One region of the Streptomyces sp. NPDC025793 genome, then DNA from elsewhere that is predicted to be linked to it. Evidence: riboswitches for the same ligand, from Rfam matches in the RefSeq annotation. Region 1 holds a riboswitch; the other holds the start of a gene.
The links. A riboswitch is a leader RNA that binds a small molecule or an ion and turns the genes downstream of it on or off. The one in region 1 is predicted to bind cyclic di-AMP.

Region 1 (3,307 bases):
GGCGAGATCGGTCATGCGCAGCCGCCGCTCGGGCGCCTCGGAGAGGTTGGCCAGCACCGAGTAGAAAAGGTGGGGCATGCCGGCGTCCTGCTGGAGCTGCCGATCCATCGCGTCCTCCAGGAGGTGGGTCGCGGCCATGTACGCGCGCCAGGCGCGCTGCTCCTCGGGGCTGAGCCAGCGGGTCGTCATGCGGCCAGTGTAGGTTTGTTTCAAACTTGAACCAAGATTGCGGCTTCGCGGACCCGGACTCCGCAGACCTCGCAGACCCGCAGGGAGAGTGCGCCCGATGTCGTACCCGTATGTGCTGCTGTCCGCCGCCGTCTCGCTCGACGGCTACCTGGACGACACCGGCCCTGAGCGCCTTCTGCTGTCCGGCCCGGCCGACTTCGACCGGGTCGACGAGGTGCGGGCCGCGTCCGACGCCATCCTCGTCGGCGCCGGCACGATCCGCGCGGACAACCCGCGGCTGCTGGTCAACTCGGCCGAGCGCCGCGCGGCCCGGGTCGCGGAGGGCAAGCCCGCATACCCCCTCAAGGTGACCGTCACCGCCTCCGGCGACCTCGATCCGGCCGCGAAGTTCTGGCACACCGGCGGCGCGAAGGTCGTCTACACGACCGACGCCGGCGCCGAGCGCGCCGCACGCCTCCTCGGCGACAGTGCCGAGGTCGTCCCGCTCGGCCCCGGCCTCGACTGGCCGGCGCTCCTGGAGCACCTGTACGTCGTGCACGGTGTGCGGCGCCTGATGGTCGAGGGCGGCGGCACGGTCCACACCCAGCTCCTCCAGCAGGGCCTCGCCGACGAACTCCAGCTGGTCCTCGCCCCGCTCCTCGTCGGCGACCCGGCCGCCCCGCGCCTGTTCGGCCCGGGCGGGTACCAGGCCGGCCGCCTCCGCCTCACCGAGACCCGCCGGATCGAGGACGTCGTCCTCATGCGTTACGAGCCCACCGCCCCCGGCACCGGAGCCGCCCCGGTCGCCGCCGACCGCCACTGGCTGCGCATCGCCTGCGAACTCGCCGCGCTGTGCCCGCCCTCGGAAACGGCGTTCAGCGTCGGCGCGGTGGTCGTCGCGGCCGACGGCACGGAGCTGGCGCGCGGCCACTCGCGCGAGGGGGGCGACCCGGTGGTCCACGCGGAGGAGGCGGCGCTGGCCAAGATCGACCCGGCCGACCCGCGGCTGGCCGCCGCCACGGTCTACAGCAGCCTGGAGCCGTGCGCCCGCCGCGCGTCCCGTCCCGCGCCGTGCGCCGAGCTGATCCTGCGGGCGGGAGTGCGCAGGGTGGTGACGGCGTGGCGCGAGCCGGACACGTTCGTGGAGGCGGCCGACGGGAGCGGGGTTCTGGCGCAGGCAGGGGCCGAGGTGGTCGTACTGCCGGAGTACGAGGCGCGGGCCAAGGCGCCGAACGGGCATCTGGTGCGGTGAGCCGCCGCGCCCGTTCGGGGGCGCGAAACACTCAGGGCCCGGAATCCAGTGGATTCCGGGCCCTGAGTCTTCAGTAGCGGGGACAGGATTTGAACCTGCGACCTCTGGGTTATGAGCCCAGCGAGCTACCGAGCTGCTCCACCCCGCGTCGTTGTGTCTCAAGAGTACCCCATGCGAAGGGGTGCTCGCACACCGCTTGATCGCAAGGCCCGCCGCGCGGTGATTCCGGGCCCACCGTCACGACCTGTTCACCGACGGTGACCGCGCGACCGCCGTCCGCATAACATCTGAGACACCATCAAAAACGCCGAGACTCTTGAACGGTGGCCAACTCGTCCGGTTTGCTGCGGTATTGACTGGTGCATCCGGCCGGAAAGCGTTAACGATCAAGCCGAACGGCTTGGAAAGTGCCTCGCGGGTCTATTAACGTTCGATAACGCAGCGCGGTCGTCCCAGCCGTCACAAGAGGCGGCTCCGTGCGCACGCGCCGAATCCCGCGAGGGAACCGGGGAACCACCACCTTGGGGTGAATCACGCGGACGCCGACGTGAACTCACTGAGTCCACGCCCGGTATACGCGCGTAGGAGACCTTCCTGCTCCGAACCCGTCAGCTAACCCGGTAGGCGACGGAAGGAAAGGAGTACGCCCGCGTGGCGTCCAACCGGCTTGCCCCCGAAGCCCCGTCCATACCGGCGTCCGACGAGCCCGAACCCTTCGGCTACGGCTCCTACCACGCCGAAGAGGGCACGTGGGAGGAGTGGAACCCCACCGAGGACTCCGTCGACCGGGTCCGCGGCCGGCACCGGGTCGCCAAGCAGCGCAACGGCTTCGCCCGCAGCTCCACCGTCCTCGGCGTCGGCGTCGTCGCCGCCGTCGGCGCGGGCGGCATGGCCAGCGCCCACACCGGCAAGCCGCCGGTCTCCATCTCCCTGCCGGACTCCGTGAGCCACCTCTTCGAGGGCGGCTCCACCGAGGCACCGAAGTCCACCACCGCCACCGGGCTCTCCGACGTCGGCATGCACACCGAGAGCGGCAGCAACGGCGACGCCGGCGAGGCCCTGCGCAACCGGATCATGGCCCAGGCCGAGCAGCAGCGGAGCAAGGCCGACAGCCGGGCCACCGCCGCCAGGCTCGCCGCCGCCGAGCAGCAGACCGCCGACGCGGCCGCCAAGGCCGAGAAGGACGCCGCCGCCAAGGCAACGGCCGCCAAGGCCACGGCGGAGGCCGACGCCGCGAAGGCCGCCGAGGCCAAGCGCCTGGCCGAGCTGGCCACGCAGTACACGCTGCCCGTCGTGTCGTACACGATCACCGGCACCTTCGGTCAGCCCGGCGCGATGTGGTCCTCGGGCTACCACACCGGTCTCGACTTCGCGGCCCCCACCGGCACCCTCATCAAGGCGGTCCACGGCGGCACCGTCACCCAGGCCGGCTGGGCCGGTGCCTACGGCTACCGCACCGTCCTGACCCTGGACGACGGCACCGAGCTGTGGTTCTGCCACCAGTCCTCGATCGGCGTCTCGGTCGGCCAGAAGGTCTCGACCGGCGACGTCATCGGCCGGGTCGGCGCCACCGGCAACGTCACCGGCCCGCACCTGCACCTGGAGGTCCACCCGAACGGCCAGGCCACCGCCATCGACCCGGCGCCGTGGCTGCGGGACAAGGGCCTCAACCCCTGACCCGGCCGACCTTCCGGGTGATCGTGGCGCCGGTGGCGGAATGAGATCATCTGCCGCCGGCGTTGACGTGGAGCATGACTTCCTTGCGCACACTCGGCAGTTCGGATCTCCAGGTCTTCCCCCTCTCCCTCGGCGGCAACGTCTTCGGCTGGACCGCCGACGAGGAGACCTCCTTCGCCGTCCTCGACGCCTACGCGGCGGCCGGCGGCA
Region 2 (3,307 bases), on a different contig from region 1:
TGTGGATGATCGATTCTCCGCCGTAGTACACCGACTCCTCGCGGACGTAGGCGCCCGGCTTGGGGGCGTGGATCATCATGCCGTTGCCGATATAGAGGCCGACGTGGCTGATGTCGTCGTAGAAGAAGATCAGGTCGCCCGGGCGCGCGTCCGCCAGGGAAACCGTGGTGCCGGCGTTCACCTGGTCGTACGTGGTGCGCGGGAGCGCGACGCCGGCTGCCTTCCAGGCGGCCTGGGTCAGGCCCGAGCAGTCGTAGGAGCCCGGCCCGGTGGCGCCCCACACGTACGGCTTGCCGATCTGGGCTCGGGCGAAGGCGAGGGCCTTCTCGGCCTTCGTGTCGTACGAACTGGACGAGCCGGAGGATCCCGAGGACCCCGAAGAGGCGGAACCCGTCGAGCCCGTGGACGTGGACCCGCCGGAGCCGGACGACGACGAGCCGGACGAACTGCTCTGCTGCTTGGCCCGGGCCGCGGCCTGCTGCTTCGCCAGCTCGGCCGCCTTGCGCGCCGCCTCCTGCTGCTTGGCCTGTTCGATCTGTGCGAGTCGCGCCTTCTCCTGGGCCGTCAGCTGCGAGAGCAGTTCGCGCGCGGAGGCGAGCTTTTTCTGGACGGTCGTCTTGGCCGTCTGGAGGTCCTGCTGCGAGGTGGTCAGCGTCCGGAGGCTCTCGGCGGCCTCCCGCCGCTTCTTCATCGTGGCGGCCTGATCGCCGATGTAGGCGTCGACCGCGCTCTTCTCGCGCGTGGTCAGCCGGTTCATCAGCTGGGTCTGGTCGAAGTAGTCCTGCGGGTCGTTCGCCAGCAGGAAGGTGGCCGTGCTCGGCGCGGCGGCGCCGGTGCGGTACTGGGCCGCGGCGAACGAACCCAGCTCCTCGCGGGCCTTGTTGAGGCTGTCGGTGCGGCGGGCGACCTCCTGGCGGAGGGCGTCGACGTGGCCGCGCTCCTTGCCGGTGCGCTCCTTGGCCGCGTCGTACTTCTCGGTCGCCGACTCCGCCTGCCGGTAGAGGTCGTCGACCTTCTTCTCCACCTCCTCCAGGCTCGGCCGGGTGTGGTCGGTGCCCGGAGCGGCCTCGGCGGTCTGGGACAGCATGGCTATGGAGGTGAGGGCGGCGGTGGCGAGAGCGGGGGTGCGTATACCCGCCGCGGTGGTCCCGCCGGGGCGCGGCTTGCGGTGCGACGCCAAGGGAGGCGACTCCTTCCAATGGTCCGCCTACCGGGTTAGCTGTCGGGTTCGGGCGGTGGTTCGGAAGGGTTGCCCTACGGCGTCGTCCCGGATGGGATTCGGCCGATTCACCCCAGGTTTGGTGGGTCCCCGGCTCCGGGTGCCCCGTACGGGACGGGCCGGACTCGGCGGGGGCCGCGCACGCGGCCCGACCGCAACCTAGCCAACTCGTGTGGCTAGTGTGAAGGTTGGTGCGTGATATGTCCGATACATTTTCGTGATCCGAGACCGGAATCACGTCCGCGTCATCGGGTGATTCCGCTGGGTAAGGGATGTTCGCCCCCACGCCCGCGGGGTCTTCTTCCCGGGACGGCGACCGGTTGTCGGTGGGGCGCCCTAGACTCGGAGAGCGATGAGCAGCCTCTTTGACGACAGCTTCCTGGCGGACCTCCAGCCCCCGCGCGGGCGCGAGGAGGAGCCTCCGCCGCCGCCCGAGGACGATCACGCTCCGGAGCCGCTTCCGGACGATCTGTTCGGCGGGAAGTTCGACGTGCCGCCGGACCGGGACTCCTACTACCGCGACGGCGCCCCCCGCCCCGCACTCGACGCGGCGGCGCTGCTGGAGGGGCTGAACGACAACCAGCGCGCCGCGGTCGTCCACGCAGGCTCCCCCCTGCTCATCGTCGCCGGCGCCGGCTCCGGCAAGACCCGTGTGCTCACCCACCGCATCGCCCACCTGCTCGCCGAGCGGAGCGTGCACCCGGGCCAGATCCTCGCGATCACCTTCACCAACAAGGCCGCGGGCGAGATGAAGGAGCGCGTCGAGCAGCTCGTCGGCCCGCGCGCGCACGCGATGTGGGTGATGACCTTCCACAGCGCGTGCGTGCGCATCCTGCGCCGCGAGTCGAAGAAGCTCGGTTTCACGTCGTCGTTCTCGATCTACGACGCCGCCGACAGCAAGCGCCTGATGGCCCTGGTCTGCCGCGACCTGGACCTCGACCCCAAGCGCTTCCCGCCCAAGTCCTTCAGCGCCAAGATCAGCAATCTGAAGAACGAGCTGATCGACGAGGAGGACTTCGCCGCCCAGGCCGCCGACGGCTTCGAGAAGACCCTCGCCCAGGCCTACGCGCTCTACCAGTCCCGCCTCCGCGAGGCCAACGCGCTCGACTTCGACGACCTGATCATGACGACGGTCAATCTGCTGCGCGCCTTCCCGGACGTCGCCGAGCACTACCGCCGCCGCTTCCGGCACGTCCTGGTCGACGAGTACCAGGACACCAACCACGCCCAGTACGCACTGGTCCGCGAACTGGTCGGCACCGTCGAGCGCGCCGCCGAGGACGTCACCGAGGACGTCGCCACCGCGCCGCGCGAGCACGACCTCCCGCCCGCCGAGCTGTGCGTCGTCGGTGACGCGGACCAGTCGATCTACGCCTTCCGGGGCGCGACGATCCGCAACATCCTCCAGTTCGAGGAGGACTACCCGAACGCGACGACGATCCTGCTGGAACAGAACTACCGCTCCACGCAGACGATCCTGAGCGCCGCCAACGCGGTCATCGAGCGCAACGAGTCCCGCCGCCCGAAGAACCTGTGGACCAACGCCGGCCAGGGCGCCCGGATCACCGGCTACGTCGCCGACACCGAGCACGACGAGGCCCAGTTCGTCGCCGACGAGATAGACCGCCTGGTCGACGCGGGCGACGCCAAGGCGGGCGACGTGGCCGTCTTCTACCGCACCAACGCCCAGTCCCGTGTCTTCGAAGAGGTCTTCATCCGCGTCGGCCTGCCCTACAAGGTCGTCGGCGGCGTCCGCTTCTACGAGCGCAAGGAGGTCCGGGACGTCCTGGCCTACCTGCGCGTTCTCGCCAACCCCGAGGACTCGGTGCCGCTGCGCCGCATCCTCAACGTCCCCAAGCGGGGCATCGGCGAGCGCGCCGAGGCGATGATCGACGCCCTCTCCCAGCGCGAGAAGATCAGCTTCCCGCAGGCGCTCAAGCGCGTGGACGAGGCGTACGGCATGGCCGCGCGCTCCACCAACGCGGTCAAGCGGTTCAACACACTGATGGAGGACCTGCGCACCATCGTGGAGTCCGGCGCCGGACCGGCCACCGTGCTGGAGGCCGTCCTCGAACGCACCGGATACCT

Region 2: it holds a riboswitch for cyclic di-AMP, as region 1 does, so the genes downstream of both, ACZ4MF_RS27795 (C40 family peptidase) here and ACZ4MF_RS03825 (M23 family metallopeptidase) in region 1, are expected to answer to the same signal.

Annotation. Positions count from the first base shown of each region.
Region 1 is NZ_JBVHMR010000002.1:22,768-26,074, reverse strand. Features, by position in the region: gene ACZ4MF_RS03840 (MarR family winged helix-turn-helix transcriptional regulator) at 1-189, opposite strand, end outside; gene ACZ4MF_RS03835 (dihydrofolate reductase family protein) at 287-1,420, shown strand; tRNA gene ACZ4MF_RS03830 (tRNA-Met) at 1,495-1,568, opposite strand; cyclic di-AMP (ydaO/yuaA leader) riboswitch at 1,896-2,062, shown strand; gene ACZ4MF_RS03825 (M23 family metallopeptidase) at 2,072-3,097, shown strand; gene ACZ4MF_RS03820 (aldo/keto reductase) at 3,172-3,307, shown strand, end outside.
Region 2 is NZ_JBVHMR010000016.1:70,725-74,031, forward strand. Features, by position in the region: gene ACZ4MF_RS27795 (C40 family peptidase) at 1-1,180, opposite strand, end outside; cyclic di-AMP (ydaO/yuaA leader) riboswitch at 1,188-1,360, opposite strand; gene pcrA (DNA helicase PcrA) at 1,572-3,307, shown strand, end outside.